Regions from separate parts of the Agathobacter rectalis ATCC 33656 genome, predicted to be linked through region 1. Evidence: predicted binding sites of a transcription regulator. Region 1 holds the regulator's gene; each other region holds the start of a gene.
The links. Region 1 encodes HrcA, which represses chaperone genes, less so after heat shock. Its sites were predicted from a motif close to TGTTAGCACTCNNNNNNNNNGAGTGCTAACA; they were not measured.
Positions count from the first base shown of each region.

Region 2: EUBREC_RS15050 (Hsp20/alpha crystallin family protein) is a predicted target of HrcA. The motif match lies at 2,797-2,827, and genes of this name have one in related genera.
Region 3: EUBREC_RS15200 (Hsp20/alpha crystallin family protein) is a predicted target of HrcA. The motif match lies at 2,797-2,827, and genes of this name have one in related genera.

Region 1 covers NC_012781.1:1,796,833-1,801,534, reverse strand. The annotation lists gene EUBREC_RS08620 (cobyrinate a,c-diamide synthase) at 1-839, shown strand, start outside; gene EUBREC_RS08615 (cysteine-rich small domain-containing protein) at 823-1,074, shown strand; gene EUBREC_RS08610 (hypothetical protein) at 1,142-1,333, shown strand; gene hrcA (heat-inducible transcriptional repressor HrcA) at 1,783-2,865, shown strand; gene grpE (nucleotide exchange factor GrpE) at 2,880-3,545, shown strand; gene dnaK (molecular chaperone DnaK) at 3,687-4,702, shown strand, end outside.
Region 2 covers NC_012781.1:3,175,429-3,180,130, reverse strand. The annotation lists gene EUBREC_RS15070 (PDDEXK nuclease domain-containing protein) at 1-241, shown strand, start outside; gene EUBREC_RS15065 (AAA family ATPase) at 234-950, shown strand; gene EUBREC_RS15060 (GNAT family N-acetyltransferase) at 1,113-1,679, shown strand; partial or broken gene EUBREC_RS15055 (DegV family protein) at 2,008-2,737, shown strand; gene EUBREC_RS15050 (Hsp20/alpha crystallin family protein) at 2,956-3,399, shown strand; gene EUBREC_RS15040 (AAA family ATPase) at 3,963-4,702, shown strand, end outside.
Region 3 covers NC_012781.1:3,204,126-3,208,827, forward strand. The annotation lists gene EUBREC_RS15190 (methyl-accepting chemotaxis protein) at 1-1,282, opposite strand, end outside; gene EUBREC_RS15195 (hypothetical protein) at 1,329-1,913, opposite strand; gene EUBREC_RS15200 (Hsp20/alpha crystallin family protein) at 2,225-2,668, opposite strand; gene EUBREC_RS15205 (flagellin N-terminal helical domain-containing protein) at 3,431-4,672, opposite strand.

The DNA.
Region 1 (4,702 bases):
TTATGGACATTGCAGAAGCGGCAAATGAAATCGGTGACAGTGAAAATGCAGATGTATATAATGAAAAAAATTATAATGAAAAAAATATAGGTAATTGTGATCAAAATGAATTTTTGCAAAATAAAGCAATAAATACCGTAAACATAGCTGTTGCCATGGACGAAGCCTTTTGTTTTTACTATGAAGATAACCTAAGAATGCTCGAAAAATGCGGTGCAAAATTACAGTATTTTTCACCGCTTCACGATACCAGGCTTCCAAAGGATTGTGATGCAATGCTGCTTGGAGGCGGTTATCCGGAGCTGTATGCAAAGGAATTGAGTAAAAACGTATCTATGCTGAATGCCATAAAAAAAGCTTTTAGAGCTGGAATGCCGACGGTTGCAGAGTGTGGAGGGTTTATGTATCTACACACATATATCCGTAACATCTGTGATGATACAGATGAGCAAAACAAGGCTGATGTACAAAATAAAGCAGATATACAAAATGATATGAATAAGTCTAAGCTTGTGGGGGCATTAGATGGTGGGTGTCATTTTAAGGGAAAGCTGGTCAGGTTCGGATATATTGAGCTTGCGGAAAAGCATAGCAATTTTCTACCGCAAAATGAAAAAATAAAGGCGCATGAATTTCATTATTACGACAGCACCGATAATGGAGCCGATTGTATTGCGACCAAGCCGGCCACAGGCAGAAGCTACGACTGCGTGATAAGCCATGATAATTACTGGCTTGGATTTCCGCACCTGTATTATCCGTCAAATCCGCATTTTGCAGAGAGCTTTGTGAGAAAAGCATATGAATATAGAAGGAATAAAAATGGAAAACTCTTATAAATACTTTAAAAACACAGATTGCAAATATTTTCCGTGTCACAAGGGACTTTCGGATGACTTTAATTGTCTGTTTTGTTATTGTCCTATGTATAGTATGCCAAACTGTCCCGGAAGTAAGACCTACATAGAGAAGAATGGCAAAAAAATCAAGGTATGTACAGACTGTACGTTTCCACACAGACCGGAAAATTATGATAAAATCATACAGATTTTGATTAGGAATAATAATAACTGATTTATGGCCTAAAGCCGTTCGGAGGTTTTGCATAACATAAAAATATGGCAGGAAGGAGATGTTTTATATGCAGATTATCTTACAGAGAGGTCTTCCGTTTGAAGTAAAAATACCATCTGCCAGACCTGTTGATATCAGCGCATTATCAGAGATAGAGTTTAATGAAAAATTAGAGAAGGGATATGCGGATATGCAGGCTGGACGGACAAAAAATGCTAAGAAAGCCTTTTCTGATATTCGCAAAGATTATGGCTTATGATATATGAGATAGAAGTATCAGAACAGGCTGACAGTGATTTGAGAGGAATTTTTGAATGGTTGTAACAATACTTAGAGTAATGTATGCAGGAAGGGATATAGACAATCAGCTAAATATACACACAAAGCAATAAGAAATATGATATAAAGCAGTCTTTCACATTTAGGATCGACTGCTTTTTTGTATCATTTGATGCTAAGCATGAAATGAAAAATTGAAAAATGGTGTAAAAGTGGTGTAAATACCGCCAAAATCAATTTAATAGAAAATTAATAAAGCCTGAAACCCCAGTAAAATCAAGGGTTTCAAAAATTTTATTAAAAAAATTAGCACTCGAGGGTTGACATTGCTAATAGGTGGTGGTATGTTATGTACAGATAAAAAATTAGCACTCCAAAATACAGAGTGCTAACAAATTAAAAGCATACTTCAGATGGAGCGTGTGACCAATGGAAAATGAAAACAAAGAACTAGAGTTGAGCGAGAGACAGCTTACCATACTGGATGCAATCATCCGCAATTATCTCGCCACAGGAGAGCCGGTTGGCTCACGTACAATTTCAAAATATACAGATCTTAATCTGAGCTCGGCAACAATCAGAAATGAGATGAGCGACTTAGAGGAGATGGGCTATATAGTACAGCCACATACCTCAGCAGGAAGAATTCCTTCGGATAAGGGCTACAGATTATATGTAGACCATCTTATAGAGACCAATGATAAGAAGGAAAAAGAACTTTCTGATATGAAGGAGCTGGTCATTGAAAATACCGAGAAGATGGAGCAGGTGTTAAAGCAGGCGGCAAAGGTACTTGCAAACAATACTAATTATGCCACACTTGTTTCTGCACCGGATGTCAATCACAACAAGGTGAAATTCATCCAGCTTTCACAGGTTGACGACCAGCACCTGCTTGCAGTAATTGTTATGAACAATAATATGGTCAGAAACAAGATGCTTGATTTATATGAGCCGCTTGACAATGAGACGATACTTAAGCTCAACATTCTGCTTAACACCTCATTAAACGGACTCGCAATGAACGAGATTAATCTTGGAAACATTGCAAGCATAAAGGAGAGAGCCGGTATTCATTCAGGAATTGTCTCTGATGTGATTGATGCATTGGCACAGACCTTTGCTGAGAGTGAGGATCTTAAGATTTACACCAGCGGAGCGACAAATATTCTGAAGTATCCTGAGCTTTCGGATTCCAATAATGCAGCGACACTTTTGTCAGCATTTGAGGAAAAGGAAGAGCTAGCAAGCCTTGTTACTGAATCCCTATCCGATTCCGAGAAGAAGGACAATGGAACAGGCATTCAGGTTTATATAGGAAATGAATCTCCAATCCAGACCATGAAGGACTGCAGTGTTGTCACTGCGACATATGATCTGGGTGAGGGCGTAAAGGGCACGATAGGAATTGTCGGACCAAAGCGTATGGATTATGAAAAAGTAATGGATAATCTAAAGACTCTTAAATCCCAGTTAGATGGAATTTATAAGAAGTCTGAGGATGAAACATAGGAAGGTGGTCAAAAATGCCAGAGGATATTAAAAAAGAAGCAATCGACAATGAGACTGCAGAAAGCAAAGCAGAAGAGATAGAGATTGAAGGAGCTGATGAGGAAAGCACTCAGGCAGCCGAAGAAGCAAAAGATACAGATATTAATGAAACTGAATCAGATGATGATGCTTTAGCTGATGCAGATGCAAAAGCAGATGATAAGTCAGATGAAAAGAAAGGTCTCTTCAAGAAAAAGAAAAAAGACAAGAAGGATGAGCAGATAGAAGAGCTTAACGACCGTCTGAAAAGACAGATGGCAGAGTTCGAGAACTTCCGCAAGAGAAGTGAGAAGGAAAAATCCCAGATGTTTGACATGGGAGCAAAGACAATAGTTGAGAAAATCCTTCCTGTAATCGACAATTTCGAGAGAGGTCTTGCAGCAGTACCGGATGATAAGAAGGATGATCCTTTTATCACAGGTATGGATAAGGTCTACAAGCAGATGCTCACAGAGCTTGATGCTGCAGGTGTAAAGCCAATAGAGTGCGTAGGACAGGAGTTTGATCCTGATTTCCACAATGCAGTGATGCAGGTTGAAAATGATGAGCTTGAGTCAGGCACCGTAGCACAGGAGCTTCAGAAGGGCTATATGTACAAGGATTCAGTGGTACGCCACAGCATGGTATCGGTAGTACAGTAATGATGTGTACATCTATCCGGCATGGCAGTGAATCAGATTTATATGAATGCAGACAGCATTTAAGGGATTCATGTGAGACAACGGATGGTTACAAATATATTAAACATGTAAAAACACTATATTTAATAGGAGGAAAATAAAATGGGCAAAATCATTGGTATTGATTTAGGAACAACAAACAGCTGCGTAGCAGTTATGGAAGGTGGAAAACCTACAGTTATAGCAAACCAGGAGGGTGCAAGAACCACACCTTCAGTAGTTGCTTTCACAAAGACAGGAGAGAGACTTATCGGTGAGCCTGCAAAGCGTCAGGCAGTTACAAATGCTGAGAAGACAATTTCTTCTATCAAGAGACATATGGGTACAGATTACAAGGTGCAGATTGATGACAAGAGCTACAGCCCACAGCAGATTTCAGCTATGGTACTTCAGAAGTTAAAGGCTGATGCAGAGGGATACCTTGGTGAGAAGGTTACAGAGGCAGTTATCACAGTACCTGCTTACTTCAACGATGCTCAGCGTCAGGCTACAAAGGATGCCGGCAAGATTGCAGGTCTTGATGTAAAGCGTATAATCAACGAGCCTACAGCAGCAGCACTTGCTTATGGTCTTGACAATGAGAAAGAGCAGAAGATTATGGTTTATGACCTTGGTGGTGGTACATTTGATGTATCTATCATCGAGATTGGTGACGGAGTAATCGAAGTATTATCTACAAACGGTGATACACACCTTGGTGGTGATGATTTCGATAACAAGGTAACACAGTGGATGATTGACGAGTTCAAGAAGGCAGAGGGTGTTGATCTTTCTACAGACAAGATGGCACTCCAGAGATTAAAGGAAGCTGCTGAGAAGGCAAAGAAGGAGCTGTCTTCAGCTACTACTACAAACATCAACCTTCCATTCATCACAGCTACAGCAGAGGGACCAAAGCATTTCGATATGACTCTTACAAGAGCAAAATTCGATGAGCTGACACATGACCTCGTAGAGAGAACAGCAATCCCTGTACAGAACGCTATGAAGGATGCAGGCGTTACAAATGCAGACCTTGGACAGGTATTACTTGTAGGTGGTTCTACACGTATTCCGGCCGTACAGGACAAGGTAAAGCAGATGACAGGAAAAGAGCCAAGCAAGTCTCTTAACCCTGA
Region 2 (4,702 bases), 1.4 Mb from region 1:
TGCAGGTCAATTGGGAACTTATGTTGTGGCTGTTAATCATCAGATGAAAACAGAAGCTGATAATCCTACTTTGGGACTTCTGATTTGTAAAGATATGGATAAAGTAGAAGCCCAATATGCATTAGAATCTACTAGCCAGCCACTTGGTATTTCTAGTTATGAGTTATCAAAACTTATACCAGAAGAGTTCAGAGGTAGTATGCCTACTATTGAAGAAATTGAGGCCGAATTAAATGAATAATCAATTCATACAAAGAGTAATATTCGATTGGAATAGAATTGATAACGATAGTTATTTAAAGGGAATCGAGGCTTTTAAGGGAATTGAAAAACTTGATTTCAATAAACCAATCACATTTTTTGTTGGAGAAAATGGCAGTGGTAAATCAACTTTGTTGGAAGCACTTGCCGTAGCACATGGTTTTAATCCTGAGGGAGGAACAAAGAATTATGTTTTTTCTACGCATGATACACATTCAGAGTTGTGTGATGCGATAAGAATTGCCAAAGGCTATCGGAAGGAAAAGTGGGGATATTTTCTTAGGGCAGAAAGCTTTTATAATGTTGCAACACAGGAAGAAGAATATGCAGATATTACACATCCTTCCGCTAAATATCATGAAAAATCACATGGAGAGAGTTTTCTCGCATTAGCGCAGAATAATATGAATCCAAATGGCTTGTATCTTTTTGACGAGCCGGAAGCTGCATTATCACCACAGAGACAGCTTACATTGTTAATGCAAATATACAGATGTGCAAAAGAGGGAGCACAGTTTATTATAGTTACGCATTCGCCGATTTTGTTAGGAATACCAGATGCAGATATCTATTGTTTTGATAATGGATGCATACATCTGTGCGAATATGAGGATACAGAGAGTTACCAGGTAACAGAAATGTTTATAAATAATAGGCAGATGCTGTTGGATAGATTACTAACAGATTAGATAATAAAGAAATCAACAACTTCAAGTTTAACGAGGAGGTGCTTTACATGAAAAAAAGTTTATCAAGGAATTCGAATGTGGAGCCGGATTGTTAAAATGTCCCCGGTCGTATTTGATTCGATCACAAATTATATTAGAAAGCAGTTGGTAAAGGAGTAGGTTATGACATTAGAAACTGAGAGATTAATACTTCGTCCCTGGAAAGAGGATGATGCAGAGAGTTTATATAAATATGCAAAAAATCCAGAGGTTGGGCCTATAGCAGGATGGCCAGTACATACAAGTGTAGAGAATAGCAGAGAAATCATCAAAAGTGTTTTGGCAGCAGATGAAACATATGCAGTGTGTTTAAGAGAAGATAATGTTGCAATTGGAAGTATCGGATTGACTCCGCCAGCTCAGTCGCACACAAAAGCAGCTGATGATGAAATAGAAATTGGATATTGGATAGGTGTTCCATACTGGGGGCAGGGCTTGATTCCCGAAGCGGTTCGAGCTTTACAGAAGCATGCTTTTTTAGATTTGGGTTGTAGTGCTATATGGTGTGGATATTATGACGGAAATGAAAAATCAAAACGCTGTCAGGAAAAATGTGGATTCAAATATCATCATACGGAAGAAAATAAACCCTGTGCACTTATGGGAGATGTTAGAACGGAGCATTTTACTTATCTTACAAAAGAACAGTGGTCTGATAGTCAGGATAAAGTAAATTTTATGGAGGTATAGAACTGTGAAAAAACACCATATTGAATATGTTGAAGTTGTGGGTGTAGATGGTGGATCTTGCTCTTATTTGTATCCCTCTGTATAACGAAATGTTCAGAGGCTGCTTTACAGTGGTGGAAAGAAAAATATCAAAAAATTGATGATTAATGGTGAGATTGTGATAGAATGGAAAAAAGAGAAAAGCACACCTATTGTTTTGACCGTGGGTGAGCATGGATGCGGAAGCCATAGCTGTCATTAAGAAAAATATATAAATACGCCAGTGAAATAATACAGATTGGCGCAGTTCTCTTAGATGAAGGATTCAACAGAAAACGAGGTATTAAAGATGATAAAAATTATATCAGACAGTACATGTGATCTGTCACAGGAAGTTTTAGAAAGATACGATATAGATATTATTCCGCTTCATATTGTAAAATGAGATGAAGAACTGGAGGATGGACCGCAGATAGACATTCATGCATTGTATGAGTGGGCTGATAAAAATAAGACTACACCAAAGACTTCAGCTCCATCTATAGAAACAGCAATGAATGTAATGCGACCATATATTGATGAAGGCAGGGAGATCATATGCTTTTCCATATCAAGTGAGATGTCGACATCAATCAATGTGATCAGAATGGCGGCAGAAGAACTTGATGCGGAAGATAAAGTTACGGTGATAGATTCAAGAAATCTGTCCACAGGAATAGGCCTGCTTGTTGTTGAGGCGGCAGTTATGGCAGCAGATGGGAAATCCCGTGAGGAGATAAAAGCCGGAATTGATGAACTGATCCCGAAGGTAAGAGCAAGCTTTGTTGTAGATACACTTGTGTACCTTTACAGAGGTGGCAGATGCAATGCGGTTTCTGCGCTTATCGGAGGAGCATTGGCGCTTCATCCCATGATCGTTGTAAAGGATGGTAAAATGGATGCAAGCAGGAAATATAGAGGTAAGAGATTACATAGCCTCTCTTGGCATTTTTAAGGAAATTATAGAGACAAGAGCAGGTGGTGTGATTTCATCACATTGTGGGCCTGGCACACTCGGAGTGTTATTTATTGCAAAATAATGGAGTTTCATATGGTAAGTACTTTGAAGCTGCTCGGAAAATATAAACATTTTATAAATTATTAGCACTCGCTATTGACGAGTGCTAATAATAGGTGTATAACATAGTCAAGAACAAAGGAAAGGAACAAAAAGCAAAGGCTTTGAGTTCTTGAAACATCCCGGTTCCAAAGAAACAGGTTGACACAGATTTTATAGATTAAGAAGGAGAGATGACTTATGTTGATGCCTAGTATTTTTGGAGAAAACTTATTTAACGATGATTGGATGGATTTTTCATTTCCTGATGTTGACAAGGTGCTTTATGGTAAACACGCAAAGAACGTTATGAAGACTGATGTCAAGGAAACAGACAATAGCTACGAAGTAGATATAGATCTTCCGGGATTCAAGAAGGATGAGATTGAGGCTAAGCTGGAGAATGGTTACTTAACTATCAGCGCAGCCAAAGGACTTGACAAGGAAGAGAAGGATGAAAAGGATGGCAAGTACATCCGCAAGGAGCGCTATTCCGGTGCTATGAGCAGGTCTTTCTATGTAGGCGATGAGCTGAAACAGGAAGATATCAAGGCAAAGTATCAGGACGGTATTCTTAAACTTTCAGTTCCGAAGAAGGAGCAAAAGAAAGTTGAGACCACAAAGCATATTGCTATTGAAGGATAAACTTAATTTAAATCATGTTATGAGAAGTCGCACAGGCCTATGGCCTGGGCGGCTTTTTAAATTAAAATTATTACAATACGGTCACAGGAATGATTTGAATATATGGAAGCTTTGGGATGCAGCATCTATGCAAGTCGCAAGAACAACGGTTCAACGGATTTACGAGATTGCCAGGAAGAAAATAGCAGATAGCTGTCATTAAGAAGAATAGAAAAAATAAAATGGTTATTCAGATAAAAGATGATCGGTTCCTTCTACAGCTTTTATTAATTTCTTTAAGACTACCTTTTCCTTGAGAGAAAGCGGAAGTTCATCAATCGGTTTTTTATCAACTGATTTTTCTAATAATAATTCCTTAAACGCAAATTCAAATCATTGTCTTCATTAGGGCATGCGGAATTTAGAAATTCATTTTACAATGAAAATCGAAAAGCGCTCGAAAGAGCTCTTCTTGTGTATAGAAAAATGGGAATAATAGAACGGTAATAATATTTGTATTTTGCCCCTCAATCCGCTATACTATAACTAAGTATAGCGGATTGATACGTTTTGTGGAGGTTCATATGGTGAGTACTTTAAAACTGCCGGTAGGAATTGATAGTTTTGAAAAAATCAGAAGGAACAACTTTTATTATATTGACAAGACAAAACTCATAGAGCAATTGGTTGAAACCGGTGGAGAGGTCACTCTTTTTACGAGGCCGCGCCGTTTCGGAAAAACTCTTAACATGAGTATGCTTAAAGCTTTTTTTGAAACCGGTGCGGATGAGTCATTGTTTGATGGCTTATATATTGCGCAAAATAAGGCACTTTGCGAAGAACATATGGGTAAATATCCGGTTATATTCCTGTCATTAAAGAGTGTGGAGGGATTGAAATACGAGGATGCCATATATCGTATTACTGAGCTTATAGGAATGGAGGCAGAAAGATTCGGCTTTTTGGAAGATAGTGAATATCTGTCAGAAAATGAAAAAAAGCGTTACAAGGCGATTATTGCATTGAAGGATGGAACGAATGCAATGGATGAAAAAGTGCTTGTATCGAGTCTGCAGATTTTATCTCAATTATTATATAAGCATTTCGGACAAAAGACTGTAATATTAATTGATGAATATGATGTTCCTCTGGATAAGGCATTCCAGAATGGTTACTATAAAGAGATGGTTTCACTCATCAGAGGGCTTTTTGGAATGGCACTAAAGACAAACGAGAGCCTGCAGTTTGCAGTTTTGACAGGATGTTTACGGATCACGAAGGAAAGCATCTTTACAGGGCTCAATAACTTTAAAGTGATGTCTAT
Region 3 (4,702 bases), 1.4 Mb from region 1:
AAAGAGTATCTGCATTTTTCTGAATTGCCCGCGTATTGTCCTCGATACTTTCAAAGCTTTCTTCTGCATTCGATGCACCAGTCTTCTCTTCGTTAATTCCATCTATCATATTGGAGACAACACCGACCACCTCCATGATTGCATTGGACACGTTGCTGATCAACTCTGTAATATGTACGGTTGCTTCTTTGGTTCTCGTTGCCATACCGGAAATTTCTGTTGCAACGACAGAAAATCCTCTTCCTGCCTCTCCGGCACGGGCTGCTTCAATGCTCGCATTTAATGCAAGAAGACTTGTTTGGTTCGTAATTCCTCCAATCAGTTCTACAATGGAATTCATTTCATCCATATACTGGTTCAGATTTTCCAGTTTTTCTGTAACCTCGGTTCCATTATCAACAGAAGCTTCAACTTCCGATGCCAGGTGCTCGATATCCTGTTTGCCTTCCGCTAACGCTTTCAGAGTAAGCGTCATGCTGTTTCCGATTTCTTCCACAGCGGTTGCAACTTCATCCACCTTGTCCTGAATTGCATGTGTCTGTTCCAACTGATTCTGCACATGTTCTGCGGTATCAGTAGCACCTGCAGATACTTCCTGCATTGCCTCAGTCGTTGTCTTAGATGCCGCTGTCAGCTTTTCGAAACGTACATTGATATCTGCAATATTGCCGGAAATCTGCTGATCAAGTTCCTCATTTCTTTCCAGAAGATTTTCAGCCTCTGCTTTTGCCTGCGCCACTTCTGTAAATCTCTTTCTTGTGTTTTCGCGAATCACTTTTGTAGTCAAAACAGAATTCGCTCCAACCATAATCATAACAACAATCTGTACAACTGCTGCTTCGATTCCATGATACCCAAAACCGCCTTTTGTCGCACCGATCACAACAACAATGATACTCTCTAATATGGTACCTGTATTAATCAGAAGAAGATAACGTGTGTCACTGTAAATGGTGACAACAAAAATCATCGGAATTACAAATACATAAATCAGATTTGTCGGTGAGGTAAAAAGACATATTGTGTAAAACAATGCAAATCCATAGGAAACCAGATGTTTGATCATCGCATGTTCCGTATTAGATTTCCAACAAATCACCTCGCCAATCAAAGGTATAACACCAACGACCGTAGCGATTGTCATATATACCGGAGACAGTTGTCCTCTTACGCTTTCCCATATCATAAAAAATACCATAACCGTTACCGTACTGATATGTGACAGCATCGCAATGCGATTCGACCGCGTCAATTCCGAAATTTCTTTTGTTTCCACCATCATAATACCTCCTCTAGAAAAGTTTTCCTACTTATCCTTATATTATTTCTTACGCATCCTGATATTCTATCTTTAATGGTGTATGTGTCTCAAATACCTTTGCAAAATCAATTTCCGGATTAAACATTGTATAAAATGAAGAATGTGCATCACATGTAATATTCTGCTGCGGTACAGAATTTAATGTACCATCCTTATTATATTTATAAAATGTAGCCTCCGTCACTCCATGTATCTCAACCTTGTATAATGGTGTTCTAAAAAGTAACTGTCTTACATCCTTATAATAAAATTTATAATACTCTTTTCTAACATTATTTTTGCTGTAATAAGTAATTACCCTGCAATGCACCATATAATCATCATAAAACCATAATTCACTTGGATATGGTTTCATCACAACACCTCCAACTGAAATCCGGTAAATAACTCCAGCCACAACACAGATCCAGACTGAAAATGGTATTTCTTTCGTTACACTTTTGCCAAAAACAAAATATAAAAATATATAAATCAAAGCATAAGCGATAAGTAAAATTGTTACTATATTTTTTAATATTGATTCATGCTTTGACACATAAGTGCCTTCTTTAAACTGCAACACGTAATTCGGCTGTTCCATAGGTTCTGCCATATTGTATAAGCCTCCCTCTTCATTCACTTTTGTCCTTCATAACATAATAATCTCCATTATTTTTCAATATCATTCCACGCTGACGAAGCCTTATCGCAAACTGTATCAAACAGTCCGGGGCTTAGCTTAATCGTTAAATAAAAGCAATTATTTTATATAATTTTAGATTACTTTAGTAAATGGCGCAATAGGTCAAAATTACCATTAATCAGATAATTTCTGTAATAAATATGTATTTTGTTTACAACAAGAAAAAGAGCCGCCCAGGCCATAGGCCTGTGCGGCTTCTCATAAGATGATTTAAATTAAGTTTATCCTTCAATAGCAATATGCTTTGTGGTCTCAACTTTCTTTTGCTCCTTCTTCGGAACTGAAAGTTTAAGAATACCATCCTCATACTTTGCCTTTATATCTTCCTGTTTCAGCTCATCACCTACATAGAAAGACCTGCTCATAGCACCGGAATAGCGCTCCTTGCGGATGTACTTGCCATCCTTTTCATCCTTCTCTTCCTTGTCAAGTCCTTTGGCTGCGCTGATAGTTAAGTAACCATTCTCCAGCTTAGCTTCTATTTCGTCTTTCTTGAATCCCGGAAGATCTATATCTACTTCGTAACTATTGTCAGTTTCCTTGACATCAGTCTTCATAACGTTCTTTGCATGTTTACCATAAAGCACCTTGTCAACATCAGGAAATGAAAAATCCATCCAATCATCGTTAAATAAGTTTTCTCCAAAAATACTAGGCATCAACATAAGTCATCTCTCCTTCTTAATCTATAAAATCTGTGTCAACCTGTTTCTTTGGAACCGGGATGTTTCAAGAACTCAAAGCCTTTGCTTTTTGTTCCTTTCCTTTGTTCTTGACTATGTTATATACCTAAAATTAGCACTCGTCAATAGAGAGTGCTAATAATTTATAAATTGTTTATAATTTACTTTTGGCACACCGGAATTATTATTTACCATTTTAACATCTCCTGGCTTTCAAAAATCATTTTGTCCTTGCTTCTGTCTTACCATCATTCTTAGCTTTTATTGCTTTCCAGACTTTACTTCAATCGGAAACATCTTATATTTTAATCTGCTATTATTTGAAAAGCATTTTATATTATATACTGTGTTATTAATTTTCTGGAATTTGCGACGATTATATAGTACTGATTCTAAACGGATTTTGAATTTATTTGGATAGTGATTAAATGAAAATAATTAATAATCTTAGAAAAGCATGTATTACCAGTAAGACCTGGTCGAAAAGACCCTCGCAAAGTCAAACCCCAGGCATCTGTAAGCTTTCTATATAGAGTGGCTTAATCATAGATAATTATAAGTTTTTTTTGACAGATAAACAATCTGTCTTTTTGTTGTGCTGCAAAATAGACAAAAGAAAAAACACATCATATTTATCAAACAATTGCAAATATGATGTGTTTTATAATTATGTCAAAATTCTTAACTTAATGACATTGCTCTTTCGAGCTCTTTTTGCTTTGTACAACATTAAATTGTAGATGATTACTGTAAGAGTGAAAGTACACCCTGGTTAGACTGATTAGCCTGTGCAAGCATAGACTGTCCAGCCTGTGCAAGAATGTTATTCTTGCTGTAGTTAACCATCTCTTTAGCCATGTCTGTATCACGGATACGAGACTCAGCTGATGTGGTGTTCTCGCTTACATTATCAAGGTTGTTGATAGTATGCTCAAGTCTGTTCTGAACTGCACCGAGTGATGAACGCTGTGAAGATACTTTTGAGATTGCTTCTGAAATACGATCAATTGCAGCTGTTGCATCATCCTCTGTATCCACTTTGATATTTTTAATACCTATACCCTTTGAATCCATTGATGCAATTTCCACCTTAATTTTGTTATCAGATGATGAATCTGCACCAACATGAAGATTGAAAGATAAGTTTCCATTAACGTCAAACTGCTGAATAAATCCCTTAGTGGCATCTTTCGCATTTGCAGCAGTTATAGTTATATTATTTTTAGCTGCAGCTGCAGCTGCACCACCATCAGTTGTATAATAATTGGTTGCTGTAGTACCATCTGCATTTTTGCTGTTCATTATATTGTCTGCTGAAACCTGCTTACCATTTGCATCATATAATTTAGTTACATAAGCATAATCTTTTCCATTAACAGCTATTTTAGATGCGTCCTGTTTATCACCAGCATTTGCAGATGCTTCCGTATATATTTTGGTACCAGCAGCTAATGCGGCCTTAAGCTTATCTACTGAATCAATATCTTTGGTATTTGAACCTTCGCTTGCTAGATTAGCGGGTAAGGTATAACCAGATTTCATAAAGTTAGCTTTGGCTGCAGTCTTACTGTCTCCTTTAAGAAGGTATGTCTCGTTGAACTTTGTTGTCTCTGATACACGGTCAATCTCTGTTGAGAGCTGATTAACCTCATCCTGAATTGCCTTTCTGTCTGTTGCAGAGTTTGTACCATTTGCTGACTGAACAGCAAGCTCGTTCATACGCTGAAGCATTGAGTGAACCTCTGTGAGAGCACCCTCGGCTGTCTGTACTGCTGAAACACCATCCTGAGCATTTGTTGAAGCTCTGTCAAGTCCCTTGATCTGCTTTCTCATCTTCTCAGAAATTGTAAGTCCTGCTGCATCATCTGCTGCACGGTTGATTCTGTAGCCAGAAGAGAGCTTCTCTGTAGATTTAGCCTGCTGACCTGTTGTTACGTTGAGCATTCTGTTGGCATTTGCTGCCTGCATATTGTGTTGTACTACCATAATATAATCCTCCTTGTCCCATATTCATGG